3 regions of the Janthinobacterium sp. PLB04 genome follow, and region 2 is predicted to be linked to each of the others. Evidence: predicted binding sites of a transcription regulator. Region 2 holds the regulator's gene; each other region holds the start of a gene.

Region 1 (6,274 bases), 800 kb from region 2:
AAGACGTTGTCGGCCACCAGGCGCGACTCGCCCTGGAAGATCGCCACGTTGATTTCCTTCTGGTTGTCGTGGATGGTGGTGATGTTTTCCGTGCGCGAGACGGGCACCACGGAATTGCGCTCGATGATGGGCAGATAATGTCCGCCTTCATACTGGTTCGCGCCGACCTGGCGCGAAATGGAAATACCCAGCGAGTACGGCGCCACGTCCGTCATGACCACTTCGTCGAGCGCCGCATCGCGCATCTTGAGCCCCGCTTGCACGGCGGCCCCCAGCGCCACGGCTTCGTCCGGATCCAGGTGGATGGCGGGGAAGCGGCCGAACATGCGCGAGACGAGTTTGCGCACCAGCGGCATGCGCGTGGCGCCGCCGGCCAGCACTACTTCATTCAATTCCGCGGCGCGGATGGTGGCGTCGCGCAGCGCCCGTTCCACGGGCAGGCGCAGGCGGGCCAGCAGGGGCTCGCACAATTGCGCCAGTTTGTCTTCGCTGATCTCCCAGCTGTATTCCTTGTCCTGGTAGCGCGTGGCCATGCGCACGGATGGCTGGTCCGACAGCAGGCGCTTGACGCGCTCGGCCTCATCGCGCAGCAGCTGCTGCTGGCGCGGGTCGAACAGGCGGCTGCCGGCCGCATCGCGCAAGCCGCTGCCTTCCAAAAAGGCGTCGACCAGCACGGTGACGAAGTCTTCACCGCCCAGAAAATTGTCGCCGGCCGAGGCGCGCACTTCCATCACGCCTTCGAACAGCTCCAGGATCGACACGTCGAAGGTGCCGCCACCCAGGTCGAAGACGAGGAATTTGCTTTCCTGTTCCTTGTCGCGGATGCCGTAGGCCAGCGCGGCGGCCGTCGGCTCGTTCAGCAGGCGTTCCACGCGCAAGCCCGCCAGCTGGCCGGCGATGCGCGTGGCTTTGCGCTGCGCATCGCTGAAATACGCGGGCACGGTGATGATGGCTTCCTCGACCTTGTGCCCCAAAAAGGCTTCGGCATCTTCCTTCAGCGCGCGCAGCACCATCGACGACAGCTCTTCCGGACGGAATTGCTGCGTGCCGAGGGTGATCTTCTTTTCACTGCCCATGTAGCGCTTGAAGACGGCCGCCGTCAGTTGCGGGTGCGTCTGCAGGCGCTCGCGCGCGGCGCGGCCCACCAGCACGGTGCCGTCGTCGTCGATGCTGACGCACGACGGCGTCAGGTGTTCACCGAGCGCATTCGGGATGATGGAAGCCTTGCCGTCGCGCCAGATGGCGACCAGGCTGTTGGTGGTGCCCAGGTCGATACCGATGATCATCAGATATCCGCCTCCGCCTCATTGCCGTGTTCTTCGATCCAGGCGCGGCGTCCGGCCGCTTCGCCTTTGCCCATCAACATATTGAAGCGGGAGGCCGAAGTCATGTGGTCGACTTCACCGAGCGTGACGGGCAGCAAACGGCGCGTGTCCGGGTTCATCGTCGTTTCCCACAGCTGCTCGGCATTCATCTCGCCCAGGCCCTTGAAGCGCGAGATCGACCAGGCGCCCTGTTTCACGCCTTCCTTGCGCAGCTTGTCCTCGATGGCGAGCAGTTCGCCGTCGTCGAGCGCATAGATTTTCTGCATCGGCTTCTTGCCGCGCGCCGGCGCATCCACGCGGTACAAAGGCGGGCGGGCGATGCAGATGTGTCCCTTGTTGATCAGGGCCGGGAAGTGCTTGAAGAACAGCGTCAGCAGCAGTACCTGGATGTGCGAGCCGTCCACGTCCGCGTCGGACAGGATGCAGATCTTGCCGTAGCGCAGGCCGGACAGGTCGGGCGTATCGCCCACGCTGTGCGGATCGACGCCGATGGCGACGGCAATGTCGTGGATCTCGTTATTCGCGAACAGGCGGTCGCGGTCCGTTTCCCACGAGTTCAAGACCTTGCCGCGCAGGGGCAGGATCGCCTGGAATTCCTTGTCGCGCCCCATCTTGGCCGAACCGCCCGCCGAGTCGCCCTCGACGAGGAACAGTTCATTGCGCGCGATGTCCGACGATTCGCAGTCGGTCAGCTTGCCGGGAAGGACGGCCACGCCCGAGGATTTTTTCTTTTCCACTTTTTGCAGCGAGCGCTGGCGCGACTGCGCCTGCTTGATCACGAGATCGGCCAGCTTCTTGCCGTAGTCGACATGCTGGTTCAGCCACAGTTCCAGCGGCGGCTTGGTGAAGGTCGAGACGAGGCGCACGGCGTCGCGCGAGTTCAGGCGTTCCTTGATCTGGCCCTGGAATTGCGGGTCCAGCACCTTGGCCGACAGCACGAAGGAAGCGCGCGCGAACACGTCTTCCGGTAGCAGCTTCACGCCTTTCGGCAGCAGCGAGTGCATTTCGACGAAGTTCTTCACGGCGCCGAACAGGCCGTCGCGCAAGCCCGATTCGTGCGTGCCGCCATTCGAGGTGGGGATCAGGTTGACATACGATTCGCGCACGATGGCGCCTTCTTCCGTCCACGCCACCACCCAGGCCGCGCCTTCGCCTTCGGCAAAGCCTTCCGAGTCCGGGCCCGCGTATTGCGCGCCTTCGAACAGGGGAATTAGGGTTTCGCCATTCGATACCTGCGCCAGCGTTTCGGTCAGGTAGCCGCGCAAGCCTTCCGCGTACTGCCAGGTTTGCGTGTCGCCCGTCTTCGCGTTGGTGAGCGTCACGGTGACGCCCGGCAGCAGCACGGCTTTCGAGCGCAGCAGGCGTTGCAGCTCCGTTTGCGAGATGTTGGGCGAATCAAAATATTTTGCGTCGGGCCAGGCCGTGACGCGCGTGCCCGACTTCTTGCCATCGCGCGGGGCGGGGCGGGAATTCAAGGGCTCGATCACGTCGCCATTCGCAAACACCATGTGGTGCAAGCCGTTGCCGTCGCTTTCCTTGCGCCAGACGGTGATTTCCAGGCGCGTCGACAACGCATTGGTGACGGACACGCCGACGCCGTGCAAGCCGCCCGAGAACGCATAGGCGCCGCCCGAACCCTTGTCGAACTTGCCGCCCGCGTGCAGCCGTGTAAACACGATTTCCACCGTCGGCACGCCTTCTTCCGGGTGCAGGCCGACGGGAATGCCGCGGCCATTGTCTTCGACGGTAATGCTGCCATCCGTGTTTTGCGTGACGGCGATATGCGTGCAATGACCGCCCAGCGCCTCGTCGGAGGCATTGTCGATCACTTCCTGAATGATGTGCAGCGGATTTTCAGTGCGGGTGTACATCCCCGGGCGCTGCTTGACGGGTTCCAGTCCTTTCAGGACACGGATGGATGATTCGCTGTAGTCGGATGCTGGTTTTTTAGTGGCCATACGTGTTCAAGCTAAGTAAAGACAGTGGTTGGAACGCCAGGCCAGGGCACTGCTGGCGCAATGACAGCGGCGGCGATAACTGTATGAATATACAGTATATCCCGTCCAGCGTCACTGGGGGAGGGCAGTGCGGCAGGCTTGGCGTCCTTGTGCGGACGCTCGCGCATTCTATCTTGATCGGCGGGCAATAGCGCTACTCCAAGGCAACAACAGTGCGCCGCGCGCGTGGTTTTGCGCCAATTGTGCTGGATTTTATGCGGTAAAGCCGCCGTTTTTACATCTTGTTTACAGCTGCCTCCCCAGTCTTTACGAATTTTTTAGACCCTTTTGGCTAATCTGCTCACTATCAAAACAAACCTGAATGAGGGTGGGAATGGATCTCGTGTATCTCGGCTTGATTGCCGTGTTTTTCGTCGTGGCGGCCGGCTTTGCCGTCGCCTGCGACAAATTAGGGAGCGTCAAATGAACGCGTTTTATGTGCTGGGCGCCGTCGTCTCGGCTGGCCTGCTCGTGTATTTGCTGGTGGCGCTGCTGAAGGCGGAGGAACTGTGATGACGACGCAATCGATACTGTTACTGGTGGCTTTCCTGGCCGTGCTGCTGGCCGCCGGCTATCCGCTGGGCCTGTACATGGCCAGGGTGGCCGGCGATGGCCCCGTGCGCGGCCTGGGCTGGCTGCAAAAGCTGGAAAACCTGCTGTACCGCTGGTCCGGCCTTCCCGCCGACAAGGCCATGGGCTGGAAAAGCTATGCCATCGCCCTGATCGTCTTCAATACCGTGGGCGCCGTCTTCGTCTACGGCCTGCAGCGCCTGCAGGGCTTCCTGCCACTCAATCCCCAGGGACTGGGCGCCGTCAGCCCCGATTCCTCGTTCAATACCACCGTCAGCTTCGTCGCCAATACCAACTGGCAGGGTTACGGCGGCGAACAGACGATGAGCTATCTGACGCAGATGCTGGGCCTGGCCTGCCAGAACTTCTTTTCGGCGGCCACCGGCATCGCCGTGATCTTCGCGCTGGTACGCGGTTTCGCCTCGCGCTCGGGCAAGTCGATCGGCAATTTCTGGGTCGACCTGGTGCGCTCGACCCTGTACATCCTGCTGCCGTTGTCCCTGGCCCTGTCCGTCGTCTTCATGGGCGAAGGCATGATCCAGAATTTTTCCGCCTACAAGGAAGTGACCCTGCTCGACCACGTGGCGTATGAAACGCCGAAAGTGACGGCCGACGGCCAGCCCGTGCTGGATGCGGCCGGCAAGCCCGTGATGGAAGCGCAAGTGGCGACGACGCAGACGATCGCCATGGGCCCTGTCGCGTCGCAGGAGTCGATCAAGCTGCTGGGCACGAATGGCGGCGGCTTCTTCAACGCCAATTCCTCGCATCCGTATGAAAACCCCACCGTGCTGTCGAACTTCCTGCAGATGCTGGCCATCTTCATCATCCCCGCCGGCCTGTGCTTCACGTTCGGCCGCATGGTGGGCGACCTGCGCCAGGGCTGGGCCGTGCTGGCCGCCATGACCCTGATCTTTGTCGTCATGACGGCTGGCGTGATGAGCGCCGAGCAGCAGGCCAATCCCGCCCTGCAAGCCCTGGGCGTGGACCAGCAGGCCAGCAGCCTGCAATCGGGCGGCAATATGGAAGGCAAGGAAACGCGCTTCGGCATCAGCTCCTCGACCCTGTTCGCGGCGGTGACGACGGCCGCATCGTGCGGCGCTGTCAATTCCATGCACGATTCCTACATGCCCCTGGGCGGCATGGTGCCGCTGCTGCTGATGCAGTTCGGCGAAGTGATTTTCGGCGGCGTGGGCACGGGCCTGTACGGCATGCTGATGTTCGCCATCCTGGCCGTCTTCATCGCCGGCCTGATGATAGGCCGCACGCCCGAATATCTGGGCAAGAAAATCCAGGCCTATGAAATGAAGATGGTCTCGCTGGCCATCCTGGTCACGCCAGCCCTGGTCTTGACGGGCACGGCGATCGCCGCGATGGTCGAACCGGGCACGGTTGGCGTGGCCAATCCGGGCGCGCATGGCTTCTCGGAGATCCTCTACGCCTTCACGTCGGCGGCCAACAACAACGGCAGCGCGTTTGCCGGCCTGTCCGCCAACACGCCGTTCTACAACGTGATGCTGGCGATCGCCATGTGGTTCGGCCGCTTCGGCGTGATCGTGCCCGTGCTGGCGGTGGCCGGTTCGCTGGCGGCCAAGCAGCGCCTGTCGGCCAATGCCGGCACCATGCCCACGCACGGCCCCATGTTCATCGGCCTGCTGATCGGCGTTGTCGTGCTCGTCGGCGTTTTGAATTACGTTCCCGCGCTGGCCCTGGGCCCGATCGTCGAACACCTGCAACTTTTCATCAAATAAGAGGCTACCATGTCACGCACAAGCCTGACCTTGTTCGATTCCGCACTGATCGGCCCCGCCGTCGTCGATGCGTTCAAAAAACTCGACCCCCGCACGCAGTGGCGCAGCCCCGTGATGTTCGTCGTCTACGTGGGCAGCATCATCACGACCTTGCTGGCCATCCAGGCCCTGAATGGCCAGGGCGAAGCGCCATTCGGCTTCATCGTCGCCGTCGCCGTGTGGCTGTGGTTTACCGTGCTGTTCGCGAACTTTGCCGAGGCGCTGGCCGAAGGCCGCAGCAAGGCGCAAGCGGCCTCGCTGCGCGCCCTCAAGCAAACGGTGATGGCAAAGAAAATGCAGACGCCGAAATACGGCACTTCCTGGCTGCCCACGCCGGCCACCGACCTGCGCAAGGGCATGACGGTGCTGGTGGAAGCAGGTGACGTGATTCCCGCCGACGGCGAAGTGACGGCCGGCGTGGCCTCCGTCGACGAGAGCGCCATCACGGGCGAATCGGCGCCCGTCATCCGTGAGTCGGGCGGCGACTTTTCCGCCGTCACGGGCGGCACCCGCGTGCTGTCGGACTGGCTGCTGGTGCGCGTTTCCGTCAACCCTGGCGAAGCCTTCATCGACCGCATGATCGCCATGGTCGAAG
Region 2 (6,274 bases):
AAGGTCTTGTGCAGCATTTCCACGGTGGCGTAGGTGACTTTGTCCGCCTGTTTCTCGATGCTTTCGATCGCATGCACGCGGTTTTCCAGGTCGTCGAAATTGGTCATCAGGCCGAGCATCTCTTTGGCGCCCTTGACGCACAGTTCCGCGTGCTGGTTAAACAATTCAAAAAACTTGCCCTCAGTGGGCATCAAGCGTCCAAACATGTCATTCTCCGTTAAGCATTGAGTCGTGTTATTTACTACAGAAAGCCGCCCCTTTTGATGAAGGGGCGGCCAATGGAATATCAGTGCTGCTGTGTTAGTCGCCTTGGTAAAGCGCCAGGCCACCACTGTAATTGCCAAATTTGGTGTACTGCCCCATGAAGGTGAGGCGGATGCTGCCGATTGGACCGTTACGTTGTTTACCGATGATGATTTCGGCCGTTCCCTTGTCTGGCGAGTCGGGGTTATACACCTCGTCGCGGTAAATGAACAGGATCACGTCGGCATCCTGCTCAATAGCGCCCGATTCGCGCAAGTCGGACATGACAGGACGTTTGTTCGGGCGTTGCTCCAGCGAGCGGTTCAGCTGGGACAGCGCGATCACGGGGCAACCGAGTTCTTTCGCCAGGCCTTTCAAGCCCCGTGAAATCTCGGAAATCTCCGTGGCGCGGTTGTCGCCCGGCGTATTGGCCGACATCAGCTGCAAGTAATCGACGATGATCAGACCCAGCTTGCCGCATTGACGCGACAGGCGGCGCGAGCGGGCGCGCAATTCGATCGAGTTGAGCGCCGGCGTTTCATCGATGTACAACTGCGCGTCGTTCATCTTCTGGATCGCATTCGTCAGGCGCGGCCAGTCCTCGTCGTTCAGGCGGCCCGTGCGCAGGCGGTGCTGGTCGAGCTGTCCGACGGAGCCGAGCATACGCATGGCCAGCTGGGCGCCGCCCATCTCCATCGAGAACACGGCCACGGGCAAGCCGCTGTCGATGGCCACGTTTTCGCCGATGTTGACGGAAAACGCCGTCTTGCCCATCGACGGACGGCCCGCCACGATCACCAGGTCGCCCGGCTGCAGACCGGAGGTCATGCGGTCGAGGTCGATGAAACCGGTGGGCACGCCCGTGATTTCACTCTGGTTGTCGCGGCTGTACAGTTCGTCGATGCGCTCGACCACTTGGGTCAGCAGGGGCTGGATGGCGGTCCAGCCCTGGGCGCCGCGCGCGCCCTCTTCGGCGATGGCGAAAATCTTCGACTCGGCCTCGTCAAGCATCTGCTTGACTTCCTTGCCTTGCGGGCTGAAGGCCGTGCCGGAAATATCGTCGGCGACGGTGATGAGCTTGCGCAGCACGCCGCGGTCGCGCACGATCTCGGCGTAGCGCCGGATGTTCGCGGCCGATGGCGTGTTTTGCGCCATGGCATTCAGGTAAGCGAGTCCGCCCACATCATCGGCCTTGCCGAGCTGGGTCAGGGTTTCAAAAACAGTAATGACATCGGCTGGCTTGGAAGCGTTAACCATCTTGACGATTTGCTCGAAGATGATGCGATGGTCATAGCGATAGAAATCCTCCGCATGCATGAAGTCGGCGATGCGGTCATACGCGGCATTGTCGCGCAGCAGACCACCAATGACGGATTGTTCTGCTTCGATCGAATGCGGCGGAATACGGAGGGAATCCAGTTGCGGATCAGAGGGGGCGTTCATGGCGCGAATTATACCCGCTTCGGCGTGCTGGCAAAAATAAAGGGCTGAAATTGAGCGAAAAAAAGGCCACAAAAAAGCCGGGCGAACCCGGCTTTTCATAGTGCGGCAACGCTTGCGGGCCAGGCCCGCAGACGATTACGCGTTCGCGTCTGGTACGACAGCGATAACAACTTCCACGACCACGTCGGTGTGCAGAGCAACCGAAACGTTGTGCTCGCCAACGATCTTCAGCGGGCCGGTAGGCATGCGGATTTGTGCTTTTTCAACAGCAAAACCTTGCTTGGTCAGCGCTTCAGCGATGTCGAAGTTGGTGACGGAACCGAACAGACGGCCATCAACACCAGCTTTTTGAGCAACTTGAACGGTCAGGCCGCTCAGTTTTTCGCCCTGGGCTTGCGATGCGGCCAGTTTGGCGGCAGCAGCTTTTTCCAGTTCGGCGCGCTTGACTTCGAATTCAGCCACAGCGGTTGCCGTAGCACGACGTGCCAGGCGTTGCGGGATCAGGAAGTTACGTGCGTAACCGTCTTTGACTTTGACGACTTCGCCGAGGTTACCGACGTTAACAACTTTTTCTAACAGAATGATTTGCATAGTTCTTCTCCAGGAATATCTGACCGATTAAGCGTGGTGCAGATCGGTGTATGGCAGCAGCGCGAGGAAGCGAGCGCGCTTGATTGCGGTGTCAACTTGGCGCTGGTAGTGCGCTTTGGTACCGGTCAGGCGTGCTGGCATGATCTTGCCGTTTTCTTGGACGAAGTCTTTCAGCGTGTCGACGTCTTTGTAGTCGACTTGCTCAACGTGAGCTGCGGTGAAGCGGCAGAACTTCTTGCGTTTGAACAACGGGTTTTGCTGTTTGCGTTTTTCTTTAAGCTTGAGCTTATTTTTGTCGAACTTTTTACCGAATGCCATGTCAGGCTCCTGTATCTAAAATGCGCTAGTCAGAATTGACTGCACTAAAATCAATGATGTGAAACACCAAACTCTTGCTGTTGCGGCTCTTCCTGGCCAGGAAACCCGTGAACTGATATACCCCGCCCAAGCTTGCCTGACTGAACCTGCCTGAAATTTCGCCAGCGGCTAGCGCGGCAACATCAAACTCGGTCAAACGGGCAATCCCTGCTTCCATCTGCTGCGAACTGTGTTGCAATACTGCATTCACAATCGGCAGCCCTGCCGGGGTATAGCGCAATATTTCGCGCTCGGCAATGATGGCGGTTACTTGTAGCTGGTTCAGCGCACGATCCTGGTCAAGAATTAAGCTGCTGCTGCGGCTGGAGCGGCTGCTGGTGCTTCGGTGCGGTGGCTTTTGGCCGCGTCTTCGCGTTGTACCGATTTCATCATCGGCGAAGGAGCTGTTTCAGCTTTCTTCATTTTAACGGTCAGGTGACGCAACACGGCATCATTGAATTTGAATGCTGTTTCCAACTCGACCAGGGTCTCGTTGTCGCATTCGATGTTCAGGCAGATGTAGTGTGCTTTAGGCAGCTTTTGGATCGAGTAAGCCATTTGACGGCGGCCCCAATCTTCCACGCGGTGAACCGAACCGCCGCGGGTGGTTACGCTGGCTTTGTAGCGTTCGATCATCGCGGGCACTTGCTCGCTTTGGTCCGGATGGACGATAAAGACTATTTCATAATGACGCATGCAAACTCCTTCAGGTCGGATTGATAATCGCCCACCCCGGCGTCAAGACGGGTGTGGGAAGGTCAGCCGAAGATTATAACCGCCTTTTGCAAACGTTTCAATCATTCCTTCCACCAGCCCCCGAAAAGCCCGCGCGCCACCGTGCTTTCCGCCCCTGGACAAGTATTTATTGCGAAATTCGCCTAAAACACGGAAATCCCCTTGCATAGTGGGCGATACTGTACAAAAATACAGACTGTTCATATAGACAGCATTTTAGTATGCACCCACCGCTCATGATCAAGCTGACAGCACGACAAGAACAAATCCTGAACCTGATCAAGGATGCGATTGAAAACACGGGCTTTCCTCCCACCCGTGCCGAAATCGCCAATGAACTGGGTTTCAAATCGGCCAACGCGGCCGAAGAGCATTTGCAGGCCCTGGCCCGCAAGGGCGCGATCGAGATTTCTCCCGGCACCTCGCGTGGTATCCGCCTGATCGGCGCGGCCGCTGAAGCCCTGCCATCGAAAGTGCCGGCAGCGCTGCTGATGTCGCTGCCCCTGATCGGCCGGGTGGCGGCAGGCTCGCCCATCCTGGCACAGGAAAACCTGGAAGCGAGCTACAACGTGGACCCCGCCCTGTTTTCTGCCAAGCCCGACTTCCTGCTGAAGGTGCGCGGCTGGTCCATGCGCGACGCCGGCATCATGGATGGCGATTTACTGGCCGTCAAGAAGGTCGATAGCGCCAAGAATGGCCAGATCGTCGTCGCCCGCATCGGCGACGAAGTCACCGTCAAGCGCTACAAGAAAACGGGTTCCGTCATCGAATTGCTGCCGGAAAACCCCGACTTCAAGGTCATCACCGTATCGCCGGAAGATGAATTCGCCCTGGAAGGTTTGGCGGTAGGCTTGATGCGCAGCTGGCATTGAACCTCCGCATGTAAAAAGGGCCGCAACAGCATGACTGTTGCGGCCCTTTTTTTATTGCCCAGGCGTTTTATGCGTCCAGGGCGCTACGGAAATCCTCGAGCAAGTCCGCCTCATCCTCGATACCGACGGACACGCGGATCAGGGATTCGGCGATGCCCATGCTGGCGCGACGCTCAGCGCCCATCTCGTAAAAGATCGTGTGGGCGACGGGAATGACCAGGGTGCGCGTGTCGCCGAGATTGCTCGCTGGAATGGCAAGATTGAGACGATTGAGGAAATCGAAGCAATCGATGCCATCCTTCAGCTCAAAGCTGAACAGCGAGCCATAGCTGCGGAACAAATCCGTCGCCAGCGCGTGCTGCGGATGCGCGGCCAAGCCCGGGTAATGCACGGCCGCTACCCGCGGGTCGGCGGCCAGCATGGTGGCCAGCGCCAGGGCGTTCGAGCAGGTGCGGTCCATGCGCAAGGCCATGGTTTCCGCGCCGACGGCGATATGGTGCGCCGCCTCCGGCCCCAGGGAGGCGCCGAAATCGCGCAAGGCCTTGGCGCGGATTTGCGCGATGCCCCACTGCGCCGGCGCCGCCTTCTTGTAATTGTCGAAAATGTTCGGATACTGCGTCCAGTCGAACACGCCCGTGTCCGTCAAACTGCCGCCCAGGGCATTGCCGTGGCCGCCGATGGATTTTGTCAGCGCATTGACCACCAGGCCCGCGCCCACGGCTTTCGGGCGGAACAGGTAAGGCGTCGTCATCGTGTTGTCGACGATGTACAAAATGCCGCGCTCCTTGCACAACGCGCCGATCTTCGCCAGGTCGGCGATTTGCGTGCGCGGATTGGCGATGGTTTCGACAAACACGATGCGCGTTTGCGGCGTGATGGCGGCGGCCACGTTGGCCACGTCCGTGGCGTCGACGAACGACACGGCGACGCCCTGCCCCGTCACCGTTTGCCACAGGCTGTTGGTGTTGCCAAACAAAAAGGCCGACGACACGACATGGTCGCCAGCGCGCAAGAGCGCCTGCACCACGGCGCCGATGGCGCCCATGCCGGTGGCGAAGCACAGCGTGGCGACGCCGTCTTCCATCTTGTTGACCTTGTCTTCCAGCGCGGAGACGGTCGGATTGCCCTGGCGGCCGTAGCGGAAGCCGGGCTCCTTGCCCTGGAATACGGAAGCGAGCTGGCGCGCATCGCCGTAGCCGAAGGCAACGGAAGTATGCACGGGCTTGTGCAGGGAACCGTGCTCGATGCCCTTGCGGCGGTCGTTATGCAGGATGGTGGTGGTAAAGCCGTAGTTTTTTTTATCGTTCATGATCGCGGAGCAAAAAAAGCCCGGCGCTAGCCGGGCAAGATAATTACGCTTCTGTTGTCGCCAGGTTCAGGTTCAGCTGGGAACGCGGCGTATCTTCGGGCGCTGCCGCCTTCGGATGGTGGCGCGCATATTCCAGGCGGTCCAGGTATTCCTGCGACACGTCGCCCGTCACGTACACGCCATCGAAGCACGACGCTTCGAAGTTGGTCAGGGCCGGGTTGACATCGGCGATGGCCTGCTTGAGCGCGCCGATATCCTGGTACACGAGGTAGTCGGCCGTGATTTCGCGGCACACTTCTTCCGTCGTGCGGCCATAGGCGATCAGTTCGTCGCGCGTCGGCATGTCGATGCCGTACACGTTCGGGTAGATCACCGGCGGCGCAGCCGAGGCGAAGATAACTTTCGTCGCGCCCGCTTCGCGCGCCATCTGCACGATTTCACGGCTGGTGGTGCCGCGCACGATGGAATCGTCGACCAGCAGCACGACCTTGTCCTTGAATTCGGACGGGATTGCGTTGAGCTTCTGGCGCACGGATTTTTTGCGCGCCGCCTGGCCCGGCATGATGAAGGTGCGGCCGATGTAGCGATTCTTGATGAAGCCTTCGCGGTACTCGATGTTCAGCGCCATGGCCAGCTGGATGGCGGCCGGACGCGAGGAATCGGGAATCGGCATGACCACGTCGATATGCACGCCTGGCAATTCGGCGCGGATCTTCTCGGCCAG
Region 3 (6,274 bases), 1.0 Mb from region 2:
CGGAACCGGCCGTGGCCTCCGGCGCACTGCGCCGCGTCTGCACGGCCTACCGTCTCACGTCGTCGAAGGAGCTGGACCCCAGCATCCACGCCGTGTATGGCACCTCGCGCATGGCCAAGGGGGCGCGGCTGTTTCTGGAGTATGTGCGGCAGCGGGGGCTGGAAATACCGGATGAACGTGTAATTTAAGGACTATTTCCCGACGATAGCATCGCTATACACGGCAAACTGCGCGCCATCGAAGTCAAAAGCGGCCACCTCATACATGCCCAGCCGTTCATGCGCGCGCAGCGAACCTGGATTGTCGCGCCGGATGAACAGCACCGCCTCGGCGCCCCCATGCTGCTCGCGCATGGCAGAGTACAGCAGCGCCAGCAAACCCTGCCCCCGCTCCGAATCCGCAATGCAGACGGGGCCGTACACATAGGCGTTGCCACTGCCCGCATACGCGGCCAGCATGGCCAATACCACGGGCGCCTGCGCAGCGGCTGGCGCCGCGCTGAACAACACGCCAACGACAGGTCCGTCCGCTACGCGCCGCGCCACGATGACGGGCGACGCGCCATCCGCCATGCTGGCCACCTTGTCGCGTGAAAACTCGCCCGTCAGACTGCCGCCCTGCGAGGGGGAATTGGCTTGCAGCAAGACTGTGATGGAGTCGATGTCGGCGGCCTGGGCCGTGCTGACAAGATAAGGGTGGCTGGAATGGCGCAATCTGGACTCCTGGGACGATGTTGCGGGAGCGTAGCATGAAAGCGCTAGCGCCCATGCCAGTAACGCGGCCGGCTGGCCCGATACAAGGTCACGCCGATACCATCGCCAAACGCCAGCACCACCGCTCCTTCCACATCCGTGCGCAGCCGCGCAATCCCCATGTCCCCATAGCGCGCATACACTTGCGCCTTCGGATGCTTATAACGGTTCCTGTGTCCCACCTGGAAAATCGCCAGGGTCGGATGGACGGCGTTCAAGAACGCCTGTGTCGACGAGGTGCCGCTGCCGTGATGGGGCGCCAGCAATACGTCGGCGGCCAGGTCGCCCTCCGCCGAGCGCGCCAGCAATTGCACCTCTTGCGCCGCCTCGATGTCGCCGGCCAGCAGGATCGAGTGATTGCCTGCCGTGATTTTCACGGTGCAGCTGCGGGCGTTCGGCGTCAAGCCGATGTCCGTATGGCTGGCCGGCAGCGGGTGCAGCATGGCGAAGTGCACACCTTTCCAACAACCGCGAATAGACAGGGCATGGACACAGCAGTTTTCCCTTTAAATACAAGGGGCTTAGCTCATCTTGGAGTGTCCATGGCCATCGGTTAAAAATACTTGAATAATCTCAGGATATGTCCATGGTTAGAAACTGGAACTTTGCCTGTTTTGTTTAGTCTTGGCAGCTTACTGGCAATCGCAAGCCGAGATTAGCTGAAAACCGCTTGGAGAACTTAACGCAATTATCGACGGCGCGTGTAAAGACATGGCAACGATGCCGCGTGACCGGAAAAATCTAAAGGACAGTACAAGGCTCGAGAATGACCTCAACACCGCCGTGCGAAAGGTGCTTGGCGCTTTTTTAGTAGTGGTCAAGTGTGACGTAGGTGACCAGTCGCTCGGTGGAGCAACTTTAAATGGCAATCCCGGCGAGCGGGATGCCGTTATGGGCGGGGATGAGCGCACGGTGAATGCAGATTCTGGGCGTTGATTGCGGCGAGCCCTGGTGGCGGGCAATTCGTCGAATGGCTAGCTGAGCAAGCAATTGGCGATTTCAGAGAGGCGTTAAGAGATTGAGGAGCGGCTCGAGGGGAGGTCAAAGGACGAATCCCCTAGGAGCGAGCGGTAAATTATCAAGGAAGTTGTATTATGAACCCCGCGGTCTGGCCCTTAAAAAATCCTTGTGAAGCTGGCAAATGCTTCTTTTTAAGGTCATACCTCAGGAGTTTTCGAGTTAACGAAAATAGTCCGGCATGTAGAAAAAACATGTCTTTCGGATGCGTAATCTGAATAACTACCTGCGGACCAAAACTGGCCAGGCGAGTCCTTAGCTCGTCACCCCACATCTGCAATCTTCCATCGCGAACCAATAACGGAGATTCGATGCGTATGGTCTTGCAACGGAGTTCCAGACCGAGTTGCACTGCCTTAGCAGAGACCTCACAGAGCTCCGTCCTGCTGGGAAATCTCTTCCACATGTGCAGGGCTAACACATCCGTCTTGACGTCTACAGCTATCCAAATACCACCACCTGGCACGGGGAAATATTGAATTGTTGCCGCAAACACAAAAAAGGCGAGCGCAGCCGAGATAACTGAACCGGTACCTAAAATGTTGGGGGAGTAATTATGAGTCCTGGACAACCATAACCAGGGGCCAACAAATATTAAAAGGTGCAGTATCAACGTCAGAAAAAATCCGCAATTGTAAACTCCCTTAAATACCTTCAAATGCTGCTTACTTGACATCCATTTTTGACAATAAATCAGACAATTCTCCTTACCGCAAACCGAGTCCAGAACGGTCGCGCAGTGTTCAACTCCGCTGCACATCACGCCAAAATAGCACTTCATCATTTCGGCGTCAGTGGCCGAGGCTCTCTTGCAAGTACTCAGTACTAATACCAACCCGCTTTACTTTTTTGGAGCGGAATTGTCGTAGGGCATCCTATCTTCGACGGGATGCAACACATCAATCATAACGGGAATATAGTTGCCTTAAATCACTATATTGTACTGTTAATTCGAATTTCTATAGTTGTAGACCACGTAGCTTCGGCCACTCCAAACTCAACAAACCTGCCGATTCCAATGAGCCAGTCCGTACTGGAAAATGGCGCTTCATCACCACAAGACAATTCCACCTAGATAATGTTGCTTTTTATACAATAAAATCAAGAGTGTTTTTTTTCATCTCCTGAATTATACTGTATGCATGTACAGTATTTTTGCAAAAACTCTGCCAACCCTAACCACGTGACCAAATTCAATGCTGTGCCCACCCCTCATCCAAAGCGAGTCAACTCGCGCTCTTCTACAACTGCCCCTGCAGGATGTTTGGCGTGCGAGCGAACTTGCATTGTCTAGGTCTACGACCTGCACGACCGGCCATGCGGTTTTGGATGCGGAGCTGCCAAACGGTGGATGGCCTAGGTCCGCTTTGGTGGAGGTACTGCTTCAACAGGCGGGTATCGGCGAGATGCAGTTGCTCAAACCTGCTCTCGCCAAGTTGGCAACTACGCAACGCATCGCATTGATTCAGCCGCCATATCTACCGCATGCCATGACATGCAAATCCTGGGGGCTTGTTGACCGCAATCTGCTTTGGCTTCGGCCGAGCAGGTCGGCCGATGCGCTCTGGTCAGCGGAACAAATTTTGAAAAACGGCTCGTGCGGGGCCGTCGTGCTTTGGCAGTCGAACGTCCGCGCAGAGTCCTTAAGGCGGTTGAACCTGGCAGCCCAAAGCACAGACACCTGGCTGTGGCTGATGCGGCCGCTTTCCAGCAGTGTCGACTCGTCGCCATCACCGCTTCGAATCGGGCTTCGGCCGGCTCTAGGCGGTGTGTCGGTGGACATTATCAAACGTCGGGGGCCTCATTGTGACAACCCCTTTTTTATACCGCTTGCGGACATGCCCGCTGGTCGTCAGCATCTGGATGTAGACCATGAAATTACTGTTAAGCGTGTACCTTCCACTACTGCCATTAGAAACGCTGCGGCCATCTTGGTCTGAGCCAGGTCCGTATGCAGTAATGCATCAGGAGCAGGTCACGGCGATATCACCCGGTGCCGCGGACAGCGGCGTACGCTTGGGGATGCGCATTGGGGGCGTGTCGGCCATCGCACCTGATACGGTGACACTTGAGCGCAGTCTTGAGAAGGAGGCCTTGGCGCTGGACGCCATCGCCATGGCTCTGTTGCAGTACACCCCCGAGGTGACGCTTCAAGACGACTTCTCTATCCTGATGGATGTGAGCGCCAGCCTGCGTTTGTTCAAAGGGTCACATGCCATCTGCGGGGCCATAGCCCGCAGTATTGCTGCGCTGGGTTTCACCGCGCGCCTTGGGGCGGCGCCTACCGCGCAAGGGGCGTGGCTGCTTGCGCGGAGTTTTCGCCGCAAAGGTACCGTGTTCCGCCGGCGCGCGCTGACTATGAAATCGTTGGAACGCTTGCTCGACAGACTGCCGTGCGGATTGCTACCCGCCGCCGCGGCATACGACGAATGGCTGGCCGGCATCGGAGCCAAGAACCTCGGCGCATTGCAACGTCTGCCACGCACAGGTCTACTTCGACGCACTAGCAAGGACCTGCTTGCGGACCTCGACCGCGCCTATGGCCAGGCGCCGGAGATGTTCGAGTGGATTAAAGTCCCGTTGACGTTCTCAGAACGAGTTGAGACCTTCGACCGTATCGAACATGCTGATGCACTGCTGCATGGCGCGACGCGACTTATCCTCCAACTCGTGGGTTGGCTGACGTCACTCCAACAGGCGGTTCGTGTTTTCACCGTCGTTTTGGAGCATGAGCGCGGACGTGCGGCAATGCCTCCGACTGAACTGGAAATCGCGCTTGCGGAGCCAGCTTGGCACGAGGCCCACTTGGTGCGATTACTCAAGGAGCGCCTTAGCAAGGTTGAGCTCATCGCGCCGGTTATCGCATTGCGGCTCGACGCCAAAAAAATCGAACCAATGCTTCCTCCTAACGAGTCCCTGTTCCCAGAGCCAGGTGGGTCGCCACAGGACTTCCATCGGCTGCTGGAGCTGCTTACGGCACGCCTCGGGGCCGAGAACGTGCTGACCCCGGCGGCAATGCAGGATTACCGGCCCGAGGTCTGCAACGAATGGGTGCCACTTACGGAAAAGTATCGCAAATTGGATGGCGATGAAGTCCTGGAAGGACGCCCGTTTTGGCTCCTGCCAAAACCGATTCCACTGTTGATGCGGGGCGAGCGGCCGTTCTACGGGAGCCCGTTGAAAATTATTCAAGGTCCGGAACGTCTCGAGGCCGGATGGTGGAACGACCAAACGGCGGCACGCGACTATTTCATTGCGCAGGGCACCGACGCGTCCTGCTACTGGGTCTATCTCGAACGGACGAAAGAAGCCCGCTGGTATCTGCACGGCCTGTACGCCTGAGCCATGAGCGCATCCTACGTCCCATCGCCGGGTCCAGTACTGCCAGACTATGCCGAGCTTCAGGTTTTCAGCCACTACACGTTCCTGCGGGGAGCGTCGGCTCCCGAGCAGCTGGTCGCGCGCGCCGCAAAGCTCGGGTACGCCGCCGTTGCGATTACAGACGAATGCACATTGGCCGGCGTCGTTAAGGCCCACATCGCCGCCAAGGAGCTCGGAATCCACCTTGTCATCGGCAGCCAGATGACTGTGACACCGGAGGATGGCAGTCCGCCCTTCGTTCTCATCATCTTGGCGACGAATAAAAATGGATACGGGAATCTCAGCGAACTGATTACCGTCGCGCGGACCCGTACTGAAAAAGGTTCCTACCTAGTCCTGCCCCGCGACATTGCCATGCCGGTTGGCGACCTGGTTCATCTTCGATGTCTGCCGGATTGCCAGTTCATTCTTGCTCCAAAATATAACGCAAGCTACGAAGAAATCGAACGGCAGGCCGCGTGGTTAATCCAGTGCGTTCCCGGTCGCGCCCGCATCGCGCTCACCTTGCACCACCGCGCCCAGGACGAAAAGCATCGGCAACTGGTGTTCGGTATATCCGAGGAATTCGGGATGCCCGTCGTAGCAACCGGTGACGTCTGCATGCACGTTCGTTCATACAAGCCGCTTCAGGACACGATGACCGCCATCCGCCATGGCGTTCCGGTCGCGCAATGCGGGTACCGGCTGGCCCCAAACGCCGAGCAACATCTGCGTTCCCGAGTACGCCTGGGTAACCTCTACTCGCGGGAAGCGCTTGATGAATCGGTCCGGGTCGCGCAGCTTTGTGAATTCTCACTCGATGAGCTGCGATATGAGTATCCGCAAGAATTGGTTCCCGACGGCGAGACGGCGACGTCGTACCTGCGCAAAGAGGCATACATTGGCGCGCACTGGCGTTTTCCGGCAGGCGTCCCTGAGAACGTTCAGGCGCTATTGGAGCGCGAACTAGGCATCATCGCCGAACTCCAGTACGAATCGTATTTTCTAACGGTATTCGATATCGTGCGGTTTGCCAGGTCGCAGCACATTCTCTGCCAGGGCCGTGGCTCGGCCGCAAACTCGGCTGTATGCTATTGCCTGGGCGTCACGGAAGTGGACCCGTCGCGCGGCACGCTATTGTTCGA

What was found. The regulator LexA, encoded in region 2, represses DNA repair genes until DNA is damaged. The targets are predictions, from matches to a motif close to ACTGTATNNNNATACAGT.
Region 1: a site for LexA is predicted at 3,362-3,379, ahead of LSO07_RS26125 (DNA topoisomerase IV subunit B). Genes of this name have one in related genera too.
Region 3: a site for LexA is predicted at 2,903-2,920, ahead of imuA (translesion DNA synthesis-associated protein ImuA). Genes of this name have one in related genera too.

What each region holds. Positions count from the first base shown of each region.
Region 1 covers NZ_CP088968.1:5,903,256-5,909,529, reverse strand. Annotated here, with positions in the region: gene LSO07_RS26130 (molecular chaperone HscC) at 1-1,286, opposite strand, end outside; gene LSO07_RS26125 (DNA topoisomerase IV subunit B) at 1,286-3,283, opposite strand; gene kdpF (K(+)-transporting ATPase subunit F) at 3,746-3,835, shown strand; gene kdpA (potassium-transporting ATPase subunit KdpA) at 3,835-5,640, shown strand; gene kdpB (potassium-transporting ATPase subunit KdpB) at 5,650-6,274, shown strand, end outside.
Region 2 covers NZ_CP088968.1:5,108,031-5,114,304, forward strand. Annotated here, with positions in the region: gene LSO07_RS22550 (DUF47 domain-containing protein) at 1-206, opposite strand, end outside; gene LSO07_RS22555 (replicative DNA helicase) at 301-1,686, opposite strand; gene rplI (50S ribosomal protein L9) at 1,822-2,277, opposite strand; gene rpsR (30S ribosomal protein S18) at 2,305-2,595, opposite strand; gene priB (primosomal replication protein N) at 2,621-2,920, opposite strand; gene rpsF (30S ribosomal protein S6) at 2,941-3,330, opposite strand; gene lexA (transcriptional repressor LexA) at 3,606-4,241, shown strand; gene LSO07_RS22585 (cystathionine gamma-synthase family protein) at 4,309-5,550, opposite strand; gene purF (amidophosphoribosyltransferase) at 5,594-6,274, opposite strand, start outside.
Region 3 covers NZ_CP088968.1:4,064,252-4,070,525, forward strand. Annotated here, with positions in the region: gene LSO07_RS17965 (LysR family transcriptional regulator) at 1-188, shown strand, start outside; gene LSO07_RS17970 (GNAT family N-acetyltransferase) at 192-713, opposite strand; gene LSO07_RS17975 (ComEC/Rec2 family competence protein) at 758-1,207, opposite strand; gene imuA (translesion DNA synthesis-associated protein ImuA) at 2,966-3,709, shown strand; gene LSO07_RS17985 (Y-family DNA polymerase) at 3,642-5,111, shown strand; gene LSO07_RS17990 (error-prone DNA polymerase) at 5,115-6,274, shown strand, end outside.